4 regions of the Pectobacterium nicotianae genome follow, and region 1 is predicted to be linked to each of the others. Evidence: predicted binding sites of a transcription regulator. Region 1 holds the regulator's gene; each other region holds the start of a gene.

Region 1 (4,317 bases):
CTGCTGTTGCAGCGTCTCAAACAGAAACTGCGACAGCGGTAGGGCCTGTTCCATGCGCTGTTCAAAAGCGACTTTGCCTTCTTGACGCACCAGCGTGTCGGGATCTTCACCGTCTGGCAGGAACATAAAGCGTAGCTGGCGACCATCGTTCAAATAGGGTAGCGCAGTTTCCAGCGCGCGCCATGCCGCTTCACGTCCGGCACGGTCTCCGTCGTAACAACACACCACCAGATCGGTGGCGCGAAATAGTAACTGAATGTGATCGGCGGTCGTGGAGGTACCCAGCGATGCCACCGCATAATCAATACCAAATTGCGCCAGCGCCACCACATCCATATAACCTTCAACAACCAGCAGTCGTTTGAGTTCTGGGTGATTTTGCTGCGCCTCATACAGGCCGTACAACTGGCGACCTTTATGAAAAATTTCTGTTTCCGGCGAGTTAAGGTACTTTGGTGTACCGTCGCCTAATACGCGTCCGCCGAAGGCAATGACTCGTCCCCGTTTGTCGCGGATGGGGAACATCACACGTTCGCGGAAGCGGTCATACGTTCTGCCCTGATCGTTAGTCACCAGCATGCCGGCATCGTTCAATGTGCTGCGGTCGTCATTATTGCGGCCAAAGCGCTTTAAAACGTTATCCCAGCCGGGCGGGGCGAAGCCAATCGCAAAATGGCTGATCACTTCTGCACTTAAACCGCGCTGTTGCAGATACTGCAACGCTGGCGTACCGACTGATTGGCTTAGTGCTTGTTGATAGAACCCACTGAGCTGTCCCATCAATTCGTACAGACTTTGCCGTTGGTGACGCTCTAACTGGGTTGGGCCAGTGCCGGTTTCATAAGGCACTTCGAGGCCGTATTGAGTGGCAAGTTCTTCAATGGTTTCAACGAATTCTAGACGATCGTAATTCATCAAAAAGTCTATGGCGTTGCCGTGTGCGCCACAGCCAAAACAGTGATAGAACTGTTTGTCACCGTTTACGGTGAATGAGGGGGTTTTCTCGTGATGGAACGGGCAGCACGCATGATAGTTTTTGCCCTGCTTTTTCAGTTTGACGCGCGCGTCAATGAGATCGACGATGTCGGTGCGAGCCAGCAGGTCATTAATAAATACGCGTGGGATTCGTCCAGCCATAAGCCCCTGGTGTATACCCTTCTGTAAGATGGTTACATTGGATATAGCTTATAAACGACAACAAGCCGCGCTTCCTTTCGGAAAGCACGGCCTTACGTATGCAACTGCTAAGTCTGCGGATTAATCACGCGTTGGAGGGAAACCCTCCTGAAAATTAATACAGACGAGTGCGGCGTGCGTTTTCTCGAGCCAATTTCTTCGCGTGACGTTTCACTGCAGAAGCTTTAGCGCGCTTACGTTCGGTCGTTGGTTTTTCATAAAACTCACGACGACGAACTTCAGCCAGAACGCCTGCTTTTTCACAGGAACGTTTGAAGCGACGCAGAGCTACGTCGAACGGCTCGTTTTCACGTACTTTAATTACCGGCATGTGCCTCTCACCTCAATAAATTCGGTTTGCCGCTGGCCTTGTGCCAGCCTTTTCAAAATGGTGCGGAATTCTACTGCAAACGTGACGCCTTTGTAAAGCATTGCGGTGATCATAAAACACCCAACCGCGGCCAGAGCAGAAATCAGGCCGCTTATGGTAGACTATCCACAGTTTGAAGCAAGCGGCATTCAACGGGCGCTTGTATCGTCATCAAAGTAGGAACAGCAATGCGCGTATTGGGTATCGAAACATCCTGTGATGAAACCGGCGTGGCCATTTATGACACAGAGACCGGTTTGCTCGCTAATCAGTTATACAGTCAGGTCAAATTACATGCTGATTACGGCGGCGTAGTGCCTGAGCTCGCCTCACGCGATCACGTGCGTAAAACGGTTCCGTTAATTCAGGCGGCGCTGCGCGAAGCTGGGCTACAGGCTGACGATATCGATGGCGTGGCTTACACCGCTGGCCCAGGTTTGGTCGGCGCACTATTGGTGGGCGCGACGATTGGTAGGTCATTGGCATTCGCGTGGGGTGTGCCGGCGATTCCTGTGCATCACATGGAAGGGCATTTGCTGGCACCGATGTTGGAAGATAATCCGCCAGCGTTTCCCTTCGTAGCGCTGCTGGTTTCTGGTGGCCATACGCAGCTTATCAGCGTGACGGGTATTGGTGAATATCGCCTGCTGGGCGAGTCGATTGATGACGCGGCGGGTGAAGCGTTTGATAAAACGGCGAAATTGCTGGGATTAGATTATCCCGGCGGTCCAATGCTGTCGAAAATGGCGCAGGCGGGGGATTCCCAGCGCTTCACGTTTCCGCGCCCGATGACCGATCGGCCGGGGCTGGATTTCAGCTTCTCCGGGCTAAAAACGTTTGCGGCTAATACGATTCGTAGCAACGGCGATGACGATCAAACGCGTGCCGATATTGCACGTGCCTTTGAAGATGCCGTAGTAGATACGCTGGCGATAAAATGTCGTCGCGCGCTGGATGAGACGGGCTTTAAACGACTGGTCATGGCGGGGGGCGTGAGTGCAAACCGGACGCTGCGCCAGCGCTTAGGGGAAGTGATGGTGAAACGCGGTGGTGAAGTGTTTTATGCACGCCCCGAATTCTGCACAGATAACGGCGCGATGATTGCTTATGCGGGCAGTGTACGTCTGGTTCATGGCGCGAGCCCGACGCTGGGCGTATCCGTTCGGCCACGTTGGCCATTGGCTGAATTGCCTGCGGTGTGAGGCGTTAAACGCAATAGTCGCTACGTGTAGCGGGTCTACACGTAGCGAAAAACGTAGTAAAAAATACCTAGCAAAGAGCGAATGACAAAAAGCGGCAGCGGACGAGCGGGTTACAGCTCTTGTTCGAATAGCACCAGAATAGCTTCGTAAAGCTGTTTGACGCTGAAGCCTCTTGCCGGGGTGGTAAAGATGGTGTCATCCCCTGCGATGGTGCCGAGAATACCTTCTGACTTCCCAAGTGAGTCCAGCAGGCGAGCAATGAGCTGTGCGGCTCCAGGGCTGGTATGGATCACGACAACGGCATCATTGTAATCTACGTCCAGCACAAGGTTCTTCAGCGGGCTGGATGTCGTCGGAACGCCAAGTTCAGCGGGGAGACAATACACCATCTCCATTTTGGCATTGCGCGTGCGCACGGCACCAAATTTCGTTAGCATGCGTGACACTTTGGATTGATTGATATTTTCAAATCCTTCGTCTTGCAATGCCTGAACAATTTCACTTTGAGAACTGAACTTCTCTTCCTTTAACAGCGCTTTGAACGCTTTAACGAGGTCTTCTTGTTTTGTCGAATTTCGCATTCTGCACCGGATTAATTGTTATGGTTAATCTTCCTATTATGCAGTTGTGTGAATTTTTATGCAATTAAGTCGCGTATAATTCCAGTCCCTTTCATCAGATATGCGTTAGTCGCTGTTTTCAAAAAAAATCGACTCTCGGGTAGTCCGAAAAATGCGTCCTGCGTCACATAAAAGTAAATCAAATGTTATCAGAATGATGTTGTTTGGACGCCATCGATCGGTGTAATGTAGCGCACAGGTTAATCGCACGTGAATGAACACCGCGTTATAGCTCAATAGCTTATTAACTTTACTTACCTTTCAAACGAATGGTTGTTTTTGATTTATTATTAGAGACATAGCGTATTTTTTGTCTCTCATGTCATTTGTAGAAAGATAAGTAGGTTGCTCGTATCCCCATTTTTATATTCTGTTTATAACCAAATGAATTCACGGCACTTTTTTATTTTATGATAATAAGGAGTTTAGGATGAAAGTTGCAGTTCTCGGAGCAGCAGGTGGTATCGGTCAGGCACTCGCACTCCTCCTCAAAACCCAGCTTCCTTCAGGTTCAGAACTATCCCTTTACGATATCGCCCCAGTAACGCCGGGTGTTGCCGTCGATCTGAGCCACATTCCTACAGCAGTGAAGATCAAAGGCTATAGCGGTGAAGATGCTAAACCAGCGCTTGTTGGTGCAGATATCGTGCTGATCTCCGCAGGTGTGGCACGTAAACCTGGTATGGATCGTTCCGATCTGTTCAACGTCAATGCTGGCATTGTGCGTAATCTGGTTGAGCAAATTGCGGTTACTTGCCCGAAAGCCTGTATCGGTATCATCACCAACCCGGTGAATACGACTGTTGCCATTGCAGCCGAAGTGCTGAAAAAAGCGGGCGTATACGACAAAAACAAACTGTTCGGCGTCACCACGCTGGATATCATCCGTTCCAACACATTCGTTGCTGAGCTGAAAGGCAAACAGCCGCAGGATATTAATGTGCCTGTT
Region 2 (4,317 bases), 450 kb from region 1:
AACCGTATCCAGACTGTTACGCGTGGCCGAGGCAAATCCCAGCCAGCCCGCCAGTTGCTCACGGTCGATCGGATAAGCCGTTCCCGCCAGCGCGCCACAGCCCAGCGGGCTGACATCCAGACGCTTCAGCGTATCTTCCAAGCGGCTTTCATCACGCGCCAGCATCTCGTGGTAAGCCAGACACCAATGTGCAAACGTCACCGGCTGTGCGCGCTGCAAGTGGGTATAACCCGGCATCACCGCATCCTGATTCGCTTCCGCCGTCGTGACCAGCGCCTGACGTAGCTGGCGTACCGACAGCAGCAGCTCTGCAATCTGCGCTTTGCACCAGAGTTTCAGGTCGGTCGCGACCTGATCGTTACGGCTACGACCGGTATGCAGTTTTTTACCTAAATCGCCGACTTTCTCAATCAGACGCTGTTCAACCCAGCTGTGAATGTCTTCTGCGTCGCTTTGCAGGATCATCTCAGGGTCAGCCTGTACCTCAACCAGCAACGCATTCAGCGCCTGTTCCAGTTGCTGCTGCTCCTGCTCGCTGAGCACATTGACCGTCACCAGCGCTTTCGACCAGCCGATCGAGCCAACGATGTCCTGTTCCGCCAGACGGTAATCAAACCGCAGTGAGTCATTAAATTGTTTAAAACGCTGATCTGCTGCCTGACTAAACCGACCGCCCCACAAAGCCATAACGATTACTCCCAGAATTTAATTCATGTTGGTATCGCATCATGCCATACCCAGAAACGACTTACGCCAGAATACGTGTACCAATCGCCACGCCGTTGAACAGCGCAGGTAGTTGCTCGGCATGACGCCAGCTGGCGATATCAACCGGACGCCCCAGCGCACGCGCGGCATCCAGCGCAGCATTGACCTTAACAATCATGCCGTCGGTAATAATGCCCTGAGCAATCAGCTGTTCGGCTTTCTCTGCCGTCATTTCGGCAATACGCTGACCTTTACCGTCCAGAATGCCGCTCACGTCAGACAGCAGGATTAAATCCGCACCCAGCGTTTGCGCCAGTGCCGTCGCCGCCTGGTCAGCGTTGACGTTCATCAGGTCGCCCTGCGCCGTAATACCGATGGAGCTAACGACAGGCAGGTAGCCCGCAGACAGCAGCGTGTTCAGCAGCGCAGGCGATCCCGCTTCCGCTTTACCCACAAAGCCCAAAGACTCATCGAGCTGCGTAACCGTCGTGCTGCCGCCATCGCCCAAGCACAAGCCGACTGCGTTGATATCATGCTTCTTCGCCCATGACAGCAGCGTCTTGTTGGCGGAACCCGCCAGCGCACCGGTGATGATGTCGATCTGATCGGCTGGCGTGACGCGCAGGCCGTTTTTCTTCACGACTGGCAGCGCCAGCTTCTTCATCAACTCGTCCACCAGACAGCCGCCACCGTGCACAATCACCAGCGGACGCTGATGCTCCTGACGGTAAGCCACCAGTGCGGTGAACAGACGCTCCAGCGCTTCTTCGCTATCCAGTAAAACGCCACCTAATTTGATAATTAACGGATTCATTATGCTTCGCGCCTCGAAATGTCGGGACCAGTAGTCATTAAATTAACGATTGGGTTTCAGGGAAACCAAAACGAATGTTCATGCATTGCACAGCCTGTGCCGCCGCGCCTTTCAGCAGGTTATCTTCGGTTGCCACCACGATGAGGTGCTCACCGTCAACGGAGAAACCGATATCGCAGAACGGCAGGCCGACAACGGATTTCAGCGCCGGAACGCCCTTGTCATACAGGCGAACCAACGGCTTATCGTGATAGGCGTTGTGATAGGCTTCGGCAACATCCTGCTGGGTGACGTCCGGTTGCAGGCGGCAGGTGATGGTTTCCAGAATACCGCGAGCGAAGTTGCCCAAATGCGGCGTGAAGATCACTGGCGTGCCGAGGTGCGTTGAAATTTCAGGTTCATGACGATGGTTGAAAATACCGTACGGTTGAAAGCTGACTTCGCAGAAGCTGTTGGTCATCGACGCTTTACGCCCTGCCCCGCTCACGCCGCTCACGGCATTAATCACCGGCCATTGCGCCGGGTTCAGCAATTGCGCGTCCAGCAGCGGCTTCAGCGCCAGCTGTGCTGCCGTTGGATAACAGCCCGGCACCGCAATCAGCTGCGCGTGTTTTACGCTTTCAGCACGCCATTCGGCCAGCCCGTAAACCGCTTTTGCCAGCCAGTCAGGGTGCTGATGCTCAAAGCCATAGTAGCGACGATAAAAGTCGGCATCCTGTACGCGAAACGCGCCGGATAAATCAAAAACGGTGCAGCCTGCCGCCAGAAAAACAGGGGCCAGATCGTGGCTGACTTTGTGGTCAGTCGCCAGAAAAACGACATCCACGCCTTTCGCCGCTTCTTCCGCATCGGTCAGCGGTTTTACCGGTACATCAATGATGCCTTTGAGCTGCGGATGTAAATCAGAAATCAATTTTCCTGCATCGACACTTTGCGCAGAAACCATCAAAGCGGTTATGTTCATCTGTGGGTGACGGTTCAGGTAGAGCGCAAGCTCAGCGCCGGTATAACCACTTGCACCAACAATCAGCGTATTCAGCATGGGATCCGTATACCTTCTTACTTATCTATGGAACAGGTAACAGGGCTCACCAGCGTCGGTACGCTGTTCACCCGCGAAACTCAGTGAAAGTGACGAATCGCCATCGCCGTACCTTTGGGTTTCCTTTCGCCGAGCATTATTGTATTTTTATTCAAAATAAATGCATGAATATTGATACTACCCTAACCAGAGGCTGTCAACAGTGAAGATGAATTTACCCCCTTTTATTGAGCTATATCGGGCATTGATCGCCACACCGTCCATCAGTGCCACCGACAGCGCGCTCGATCAAAGTAATCATACCTTAATCAACCTGCTGGCAGGCTGGTTCGGCGATCTCGGCTTCCATGTGGAAGTCCAACCGGTCCCCGGCACCCTCAATAAATTTAATATGCTGGCGCGGATTGGTGAAGGAAAAGGTGGCTTATTGTTGGCAGGCCACACCGACACCGTCCCGTTCGACGATGGTCGCTGGACGCGCGACCCATTCACGCTGACCGAACATGACAACAAGCTGTACGGCTTGGGTACGGCGGATATGAAAGGCTTCTTTGCCTTTATTCTGGATGCGTTACGCGATATCGATCCGACTAAGCTAACGAAACCGCTCTATGTGCTGGCAACGGCAGATGAAGAGACGACCATGGCCGGTGCCAAGTATTTCTCCGAATCCACGCAGATTCGCCCGGACTGCGCCATCATCGGCGAACCGACGTCTCTGCAACCGGTGCGCGCCCACAAGGGTCATATGTCCAACGCAATCCGCATTCAGGGGCAGTCCGGTCACTCCAGCGATCCTTCGCGTGGCGTGAACGCGATTGAACTGATGCACGAAGCCATTTCTCATCTGCTGGTATTGCGTAACACGCTACAGGAACGCTATCACAACCCGATTTTCCACATTCCTCACCCGACCATGAACCTCGGCCACATTCACGGCGGCGATGCCGCTAACCGCATCTGCGGCTGCTGTGAACTGCATATGGATATCCGTCCGCTGCCGGGCATTACGCTTAACGATTTGGATGGACTGCTGTCAGAAGCGCTTGAGCCTGTCAGCCAGCGCTGGCCGGGTCGGTTGACCATCAGCGAGCTGCACCCTCCGATTCCTGGCTATGAGTGCCCGCCCGATCACCGTCTAGTGTCAGTCGTAGAGAAGCTGCTGGGGACGAAAACGGAAATCGTTAACTACTGCACCGAAGCGCCGTTTATTCAGACGCTGTGCCCGACGCTGGTTCTGGGGCCGGGCTCGATCGAGCAGGCGCACCAGCCGGATGAATATATTGATACCAAGTTTATCAAACCAACGCGTGACCTGATCTCGCAGGTGATTCATCACTTCTGTCACCACTGATCCGATGCAAGCGGCCTTGTCAGCTACGCTGGCAGGGCTATTTTGAGACAGCTCATGAAAAAGAAAGACTTCATCGCGCAGGATTTACTGAGCAAAATCTATCAGCACACCGATCCGCTGCCGGAAAAGCTGCCGCCGGAACGCCAACTGGCGGAGGAATACGGCGTGTCGCGTTTTACCATCCGTCAGGCACTGGAAAAGCTCGCCAGCATCGGCGCGATCCATATGGTACAGGGCTCGGGTAACTTCATTAATCAGGGCGTACGCAGCAATCCGCTGGTGTATAACTCGATTACCGAAAAGAAATTTAATCAGATTTCATTCCGTCTGCTTAGCCTGCATAAGCGGCTACCGACGCGAGAAGAGCAACAGGTTTTTGCTATCAGCGAAAATACGTTC
Region 3 (4,317 bases), 420 kb from region 1:
TTGCCGCTGGCAACGCCGGTGAGTGATGCGAAAGTACTGACCGGAAGGCAGAAACCGCTGACCGAAGTTGCCATTATTTTTGCGGAAATCCGCAGTCGTGATGGGTTTGAAGGAGTCGGATTCAGCTATTCCAAGCGGGCGGGTGGACAGGGCATTTATGCTCACGCGAAAGAGATTGCCGATAATCTGCTGGGCGAAGATCCAAACGATATCGATAAGATCTATACCAAGCTGCTGTGGGCTGGCGCATCGGTTGGCCGCAGTGGGATGGCGGTGCAGGCGATTTCTCCGCTCGACATCGCGCTGTGGGATATGAAAGCCAAGCGTGCGGGTTTGCCTCTTTCGAAGCTGCTCGGCTCACACCGTGATTCCGTGCAGTGCTACAACACCTCCGGTGGCTTCCTGCATACGCCATTGGATCAGGTATTAAAGAATGTCGTGATCTCCCGTGAAAGCGGTATCGGTGGGATCAAACTGAAAGTCGGGCAGCCGAATACGGCGGAGGATATCCGTCGCCTCACGGCGGTGCGCGAAGCGCTGGGAGATGACTTCCCGCTGATGGTGGATGCCAATCAACAGTGGGATCGTGAAACGGCGATTCGGATGGGCAGAAAGATGGAAGCCTTTAACCTGATCTGGATTGAAGAGCCGCTGGATGCCTACGATGTGGAAGGCCATGCGGCGCTGACGGCGGCGCTGGATACGCCGATTGCGACTGGCGAGATGTTGACCAGCTTCCGCGAGCATGAACAATTGATCCTCGGTAACGCCAGTGATTTCGTCCAGCCGGATGCACCGCGCGTGGGGGGGATTTCACCTTTCCTGAAAATCATGGACCTGGCCGCGAAGCACGGCCGTAAACTGGCACCGCATTTTGCGATGGAAGTGCACTTGCATCTGGCGGCGGCCTATCCGATTGAGCCCTGGCTGGAACACTTCGAGTGGCTGAATCCGCTCTTCAACGAGCAACTAGAGCTGCGCGATGGGCGCATGTGGGTATCCGATCGTCTGGGGTTAGGATTTACGCTGAGTGAACAGGCAAGGAAGTGGACAACGCTGAGCTGTGAGTTTGGCAAACAGCCATAAGCGGATGAAAACGTCGTGAGAGAATGAAAACAACGTGGCCGATTTTACGATCGGCCACGAGAAGTGTTATCGAGCGGAATAGCTCAGAGATCCAGCACCAGAATCTTCGAGCGACGCTGGTAGTTATACAGCGCCTGCTTTTTCTTCGGCAGCATTTCCACTTCGGCGGGTAAAAAGCCGCGCTCCTGGAACCAGTGGATGCTGTGCGTCGTCAGCACGAACAGCTTTTGCAGACCCTGCTGACGCGCCTGAGCGGCAACGCGCAGTAACAGCATATCGCCGCGCGATGAGCTGCGGTAATCCGGATGAACCGCGACGCAGGCCATTTCGCCGATGCTTTCTTCCGGGAACGGATAAAGTGCGGCGCAGGCGATAGTCAGGTTATCGCGTACCACGACGGTGAATTTGTCGATCTCCATTTCCAACTGCTCGCGTGAGCGTCTGACCAGAATGCCTTGTTCTTCCAGCGGGCGAATCAGCTCCAGAATACCGCCAATATCATTGATGGTCGCACGGCGAACCTGCTCGGCGCTTTCCATCACGATCTGCGTACCGATACCGTCGCGTGAGAACAGTTCTTGCAGCAGCGCGCCGTCGTCCTGATAGCTGATCAGGTGGCTACGGCGTACGCCGCTGCGGCAGGCTTTGACCGCGCCGCGCAGGAACCGGACCGTACCCGAATGGTAATCACCAGCCTGTTCCAGTGCATCAATACGCTGCTGCGCATCGTCAGGGAACAGCTCGGAAATGATGTTGCCTTCTTCATTGGTTACGCCCTGCGAGGAGCAGAAACCGATCATCTTTTCCGCTTTCAGCTTAATAGCGAGCTGGGTTGCGACCTCTTCCGAGGTTAAATTGAAACTTTCACCGGTGACTGAAACCGCAACCGGGCCGAGCAGCACAATTGCACCGCTATTCAGCTGGCGGTGAACGGCTTCTTCATCAATGCGGCGAATACGGCCGCTATGGCAGTAGTCCACACCATCATCCACGCCAAGCGGCTGCGCGATAATAAAGTTACCGCTGACGACATTAATGTGGGCACCTTGCAGCGGCGTGTTGTTCAGGCTCATCGACAGCCGGGCGGTGATGTCCAACTGCAACATTCCTGCCGCCTGCTTGACCAGTTCCAGCGTGGTGCTGTCGGTGATGCGGGTATTTTTATGGTAGAGAGGCTCGTAGTGATGCGTTGTCAGGTTGGCATCGATCTGGGGGCGAGCACCATAAACGACCACCAGCTTGATCCCCAGACTGTGTAGCAGCCCGATATCATTTACGATGCTAGAGAAGTTGGCATGTTCAATGGCTTCGCCACCTAACATGATGACAAACGTTTTGCCACGGTGGGCATTGATATAGGGAACTGAATGGCGGAAGCCCTGAACCAGTTCTGTACTCCGTTCCTTCACTGCGAGCCCTCTTTGCATTTTTATTCGTAATTTCTGTATTTTTATTCTTTATGACGTAAAAGGCAAGAGGAAGTATTAACCAGAAAAGTCAGGATTCTGTTTCATCTTGCTACCATGCCCTAAATAATTCGAGTTGCGTGAAGGCGGCAACCGCGCGAGTCCCCGGGAGCTTACATAAGTAAGTGACTGGGGTGAGCAAGGACAAATCGGCTTAGCCGATTTGAACGCCGCTTGCGGCGGCCCTTCAGGGCGAGGTTTAGAGATAAGCCGAGTATTGCCAACGCACATGCGGCTTGAAGTATGACGGGCATGCAAAGGATTTTTGCATGACAGCGTGGAGCAGATTCGTTAAAGTTTTTGACAATTTTTACCTTTATTCATTTTTTAATGGCCTATCCCGTGCATTCGCAACACAACAATGCAGGATAGCGCACAGCAATCAGATCGGAGTGGCATGTCTCATTCGAATCATCATCTGACTCGACGGCGTCTATTACAAAGCGCAGCAGCAACCTGGCTGTTAAGCGTAAGTGGTGTAGGAATAGCAGCGACGACGCAGGTCGTGGCCGTGCGCGTCTGGCCGTCCTCCGCCTACACCCGCGTCACATTGGAATCTAATCACCCGCTGAAATATAAACAGTTTAGTCTGAGTAATCCTGAACGCATCGTGGTGGATATCGAAAATGTTCATCTGAACAGCGTGCTGAAGGAGATCGCCAGCCAGTTTAAGTCAGATAGCGACCCGCTGATTAAAGAAGCGCGCATCGGCCAGTTTGATAAAACCACTGTGCGCCTGGTGTTGGAGCTCAAGCAGCAGGCGACGACCAAAGTCTTTACGCTGGGGCCAGTGGCTGAATTCAAGCACCGACTGGTGCTGGATTTGTATCCCTCGGCAGGGCGCTACGACAACGAAGACGATCCGCTGCTGGCGCTGCTGGAGGATTACAACAAAGGCGATCTGGAACGTACGCTGCCAGCAGAAGCGCCGAAAGCCGGGAAAGCCGGACGGGATCGTCCGCTGATTATCATGCTCGACCCCGGTCACGGCGGTGAAGATCCCGGTGCGATTGGCAAGAATAAAACGCGCGAGAAAGATATCGTGCTACAAATTGCCCGCCGCTTGCGTAAGCTGATCGACAATGAATCCAACATGAAAGCCTATATGACGCGTAATGAAGATGTGTTCATTCCGCTGCGCGTACGGGTGGCGAAAGCGCGTAAGCAGCGTGCCGATCTGTTCATTTCGATTCATGCGGATGCGTTTACTAATCGATCGGCAAGAGGATCGTCGGTTTTTGCCCTCTCGAAGAAAGGGGCAACCAGTACTGCCGCCAGATTCCTGGCAGAGACCCAGAACGAATCGGATTTGATCGGTGGCGTGAGCATGAGTGGCGATCGCTATCTGGATCACACCATGTTCGATCTGGTGCAGACCGTGACGATTGGCGACAGCCTGAAGTTTGGTAAAGAGATCCTGACTCGGTTGGGCAGGGTGAATCGTCTGCATAAAAACAGTGTCGATCAGGCCGGGTTTGCGGTATTGAAAGCGCCGGATATTCCTTCTGTTCTGGTTGAGACGGCATTTATCAGCAATCTGGAAGAAGAGCGCAAGCTACGTACCAGCCATTTCCAGCAGCAAATTGCGGAATCCATTTTTGCAGGAATTAAAGCCTACTTTGCCAGTCAGGCTGAGCGGTAGTTGATGTTGCCGATGTAGAACGCACGATGACCGCGCCTAACTGGCGCGGTTCAGAGGAATGATGTCTGGGGCATGGTACGTATAAATAGGTAGTACGTAGAAAACAAAAAAGCACCCATTAAG
Region 4 (4,317 bases), 210 kb from region 1:
GAAATCAAGCTGCATCATTTTCATGATGCCATTGACCGCAGCAAACCCAGGAACCACCAGCGCCAGCACGATGAGTGTAATGATAATCGGGCTATCGCTCCGCATACCAATGAACATCGCAACCGCTAAAACAGCATAAAACGCCAGCAGCAGCAGGATAGGACAAAGCAGCAACACCCAATACGCACGCCCCGTCTGGCAGTGATAGTTAAAGCGAATACCACGATAGCTCGACATAATAGCGTCATAACGCCAGTTGCGGATCACGATAATCGGAATCAATGCCGCAAATGCCAATGCGAGAATAGTTCCTAACGTCGGTGACATCGCTAATACGATATAAAACAGAACAATACCGGCTATAACCAGCAAACGTCCTTTGAGGATCTGAATGGGCTGTGCGTGGTAATCAAAACGGTCACCGTTAATTTCCGTGTTGCCGTAAAAATAACGGCGGCGGCGCACTGTCGCCCAGGCAGAATAAATACCTAAGGTGATTATTGTTAATAATCCATTCACCAGCCAAATTGCAAAATATTCCCCAGCCTTACCATGAAACTGCACGCGATGCTGCGCGCTATTTTCTGAAGTATTGATAGTCATAGACCTTTCATCCTAAAAGAAATAAGCCTCATAAACGTTTCATTAGACACGTTATTGGCATACAAAAAGCGGCTTATTTAAGCATGTCTTGTTAACGACAACAATAAAAGTTAACAGTAATTAAACAACTGAGTAGTCTTATAAATCGTAAGGAATAGCGCGACCTAAATATTTATATCTTAAGAGATTGCAGGAAATTTTACTTATATCTTAGATAATTCAAGCTCCAGAGCGTCATATTATGGCTTTAACAGTAGAAAATGCTGGCGCGTTAGTGTGGATATGGCATAAAAATCACCGCAGATACCACGCGAAGAACAGCAGGAAGAACGGGCATAGACGTTGCATCAATGTGGTCTGAAATGGTATTACAATCGGCCAGGATCATTCCCCTCGTAAACCGTAAGAGCAAGAGTACGTATTATGACAACCGCGACCTCCGCCAATCTTCAGGTACGCCCAATCACTGCGCGAGACGATGCCGCTATCGCTCAGGTCATCCGCCAGGTTTCTGCTGAATTTGGTTTGACGGCTGATAAAGGCTACACCGTTTCCGATCCTAATTTGGACGCGCTGTTTGCCCTCTATAGCCAGCCGAAAAGCGCCTACTGGGTGGTTGAATATGAAGGCCGCGTGGTTGGCGGTGGCGGCATTGCTCCGCTGGTCGCAGGTGAAGAAGATGTGTGTGAATTACAGAAAATGTATTTCCTACCCGTCGTGCGGGGAAAAGGGCTGGCACGTCAGTTGGCGATACAGGCGCTTGATTTTGCGCGTCAGCACGGCTTTCGCCGCTGCTATCTGGAAACAACCGGCCACCTGACCAGCGCGATCCGACTGTATGAGTCACTGGGCTTCGAGCTGATTCCCCACTCAATGGGTAACACGGGCCACACCGACTGTGAAGTGACGATGTTGAAGGCACTGTAATCAGCTTAAGATGCAGTAATCACGCGCTGTCATACCGAATAAAAAACGCCGCAGGGGTTCCGGCGGCGTTTTCAGTGAGGCGTATTCTTTCGAGTTAATGACTCAATAATTAGTGGCGCTTGCCGTCATCATCTTCATCATAAAAATCTTCATCATCCCCGTCTTCTTCGCCTTCACCATCTGGATCTTCGAAGTAGGTGCCCCAACCGTCGTAATTCACGCCGTGGCGTTCTGCCAGCGCCAGCAGTTGTTCTACCTGCGCGTCGATTATCTCCGCCTTCAGCGCAACTTCACTGATAGCATCGCAGCACATCAGCAACACGCCATCTTCCACTTCCAGTTCTTCCGCATCCGTCACTTCATAACCCAACTTGAAGGCTTCTACAGCGACTTTTTCCAACACTTCAAACTTCTCAGCAGAGAAATGGTGTTCAATGGTATAGAGCGCGTCAGGATCGCTGCCATCATCCAGCAGTTCTTCAATGATCAGGCGTGTCTCTTCCCGTTGCTCTTCCAGTAATTCGCGGTTTGCCATGCCTCAGTCCTCATTAAACGACGTAATATGACTTATTGTCCCACAGCCCTGCGGCTTGCTCCACCACAAAGTTTGATATCACCACTTGAATTTGAATAATTACACATATAAAGTGAATTTTAATTCAATGAGTAGCTTTTAATCCAATAGATATACCCTAGATAATTCGAGTTGCAGGAAGGCGGCAATCGCGCGAATCCTCAGGAGCTTACATCAGTAAGTGACTGGGGTGAGTAAGAGAAGCCAACGCACATGCAGCTTGAAGTATGACGGGGATAGTGTTGAGCCACATGGAGAGGTACATCATGCAACCGTTCTATAAGCGTCACTTTTTAAGGTTAATGGATTTTACACCCGCAGAAATTGCCAATCTTTTAGCCCTGTCAACGAAACTGAAAGCCGACAAAAAAAACGGGACAGAAGCCCGCCGCCTGCAAGGTAAAAACATCGCACTCATCTTCGAAAAAGATTCGACTCGTACTCGCTGCTCTTTCGAAGTTGCTGCATACGATCAGGGCGCGCAAGTGACCTACCTCGGCCCAAGCGGCAGCCAAATCGGCCATAAAGAATCCATCAAGGATACTGCGCGCGTACTGGGAAGAATGTACGACGGCATTCAATATCGCGGCTACGGCCAGCAAATTGTCGAAACGCTGGCGCAATACGCGGGCGTTCCGGTCTGGAACGGGCTGACGAATGAATTCCACCCTACGCAGTTGCTGGCGGATCTGCTGACGATGCAGGAACATTTGCCGGGTAAACCGCTGTCAGAGATGACGCTCGTCTATGTTGGCGATGCGCGCAACAACATGGGCAACACCATGCTGGAAGCGGCAGCGCTGACCGGGCTGGATTTACGCCTCGTTGCGCCAAAAGCCTGCTGGCCGGATGACGGTCTGGTGGCTGAGTGTCAGGCGGCGGCAGAACAAACCGGTGGCAGCATTACGCTGACGGAAGATATCGCCGCGGGCGTCGCGGGCGCAGATTTCATTTATACCGATGTCTGGGTTTCTATGGGGGAACCGAAAGAGACCTGGAAAGAGCGTATCGCGCTGCTGAAACCCTATCAGGTGAACATGGCAATGATCGCCGCAACGGGTAATCCGCAGGTGAAGTTCCTGCACTGTCTGCCTGCGTTCCACGACGATCAGACGACGATGGGCCAACAAATGGCGGAGCAATATGGTCTGCACGGTGGAATGGAAGTCACGGATGAGGTCTTTGAATCCGCGCACAGCATCGTGTTCGATCAGGCAGAAAACCGCATGCACACCATCAAAGCGGTGATGGTCGCCACGCTGGTACAGGAATAAGGTTTACTTCCCTCCCCAGCGCGGGGAGGGATAGGCTTTCCAGCGGTTTACACCACCAGTGACGCGTCGATTTTCACTACGGCTTTGCGTACGTGTGCCGGTTCACCAACGGCACACAGCGGTTTATGCACTTCGCCTGGGAAGAAGACGACAAAATCCCCTTCCTGCATCACAAACTGTTTTTCCTGCTCGCCCGCAGGCAGGAAAGCAATGTCTTTATCTGCCAGCCAGTCGGTGTCCGGCTTGCCCGCAGGCAGGTTACTGAACGTCATCCCTTCCACACCAGACAGCACGATCTGAATGTCCAGATATTTAGCGTGATACTCGGCGCGGCGTTTTTCCAGCAGATCGGTGCTATCGTTGGAGATCAGCACAAACACACTGTTGCCTTCGATATCATGCTTGCCCAGCGGCGTGTCTGCCGTAATGTTTTGCTTCACGTATTCAATCGCTTCGCGCAGTTTGGCAGGCAGATAAGGAACCAGTTCAAGGTGGTGGACGTTGCCAGTAATCATAAAAACCCTCGTTGATATAAAAATGAAACTCTGTTTTACAATCCTTATACTCTCCAAATGTGACGCCCGCCAGCGTGTTAATACGAAAAAGTGAACTGCCCACCACTCTTCCCCATTGACCTTCTCCCACTCACGCACGTTATGCATACAGCACGCGACCCGCAACCGATTGCGATGCGTAAAAAACCACGTTTTCTGCTTGAAATAGCCTAGTCGGCGCGTATAATTCCCGACAGTTTGCTGGGAGGGGTCATGCACCGTTACACCAAAAAATCCGCTGCTTATGTTGGTTCTCAACCACAACTGCCATCCGGCAGCCAGCTAGCGTTTTCCTTTCCGTTGCTCAATTATTCAATGAAGAAAGCCCCTCAATGAGGGGCTTTTTTTTGGCCCACAATCCGGGCAACCAGATACGACATTTCCT

Evidence for each region. Region 1 encodes ArgR, which controls arginine synthesis, uptake and breakdown. Its sites were predicted from a motif close to ANTGAATAAAAATACANT; they were not measured.
Region 2: a site for ArgR is predicted at 2,703-2,720, ahead of argC (N-acetyl-gamma-glutamyl-phosphate reductase). Genes of this name have one in related genera too.
Region 3: a site for ArgR is predicted at 2,528-2,545, ahead of argA (amino-acid N-acetyltransferase). Genes of this name have one in related genera too.
Region 4: a site for ArgR is predicted at 2,177-2,194, ahead of argF (ornithine carbamoyltransferase). Genes of this name have one in related genera too.

Annotation. Positions count from the first base shown of each region.
Region 1 covers NZ_CP096821.1:4,200,120-4,204,436, reverse strand. Annotated here, with positions in the region: gene dnaG (DNA primase) at 1-1,137, opposite strand, end outside; gene rpsU (30S ribosomal protein S21) at 1,292-1,507, opposite strand; gene tsaD (tRNA (adenosine(37)-N6)-threonylcarbamoyltransferase complex transferase subunit TsaD) at 1,735-2,748, shown strand; gene argR (transcriptional regulator ArgR) at 2,859-3,329, opposite strand; gene mdh (malate dehydrogenase) at 3,799-4,317, shown strand, end outside.
Region 2 covers NZ_CP096821.1:4,645,862-4,650,178, forward strand. Annotated here, with positions in the region: gene argH (argininosuccinate lyase) at 1-687, opposite strand, end outside; gene argB (acetylglutamate kinase) at 749-1,522, opposite strand; gene argC (N-acetyl-gamma-glutamyl-phosphate reductase) at 1,560-2,564, opposite strand; gene argE (acetylornithine deacetylase) at 2,767-3,918, shown strand; gene MYB54_RS20705 (GntR family transcriptional regulator) at 3,973-4,317, shown strand, end outside.
Region 3 covers NZ_CP096821.1:3,783,669-3,787,985, reverse strand. Annotated here, with positions in the region: gene MYB54_RS16900 (L-talarate/galactarate dehydratase) at 1-1,086, shown strand, start outside; gene argA (amino-acid N-acetyltransferase) at 1,170-2,513, opposite strand; gene amiC (N-acetylmuramoyl-L-alanine amidase AmiC) at 2,950-4,194, shown strand.
Region 4 covers NZ_CP096821.1:4,408,526-4,412,842, forward strand. Annotated here, with positions in the region: gene MYB54_RS19575 (YjgN family protein) at 1-603, opposite strand, end outside; gene MYB54_RS19580 (GNAT family N-acetyltransferase) at 1,027-1,530, shown strand; gene rraB (ribonuclease E inhibitor RraB) at 1,640-2,065, opposite strand; gene argF (ornithine carbamoyltransferase) at 2,371-3,378, shown strand; gene MYB54_RS19595 (NanQ anomerase/TabA/YiaL family protein) at 3,426-3,893, opposite strand.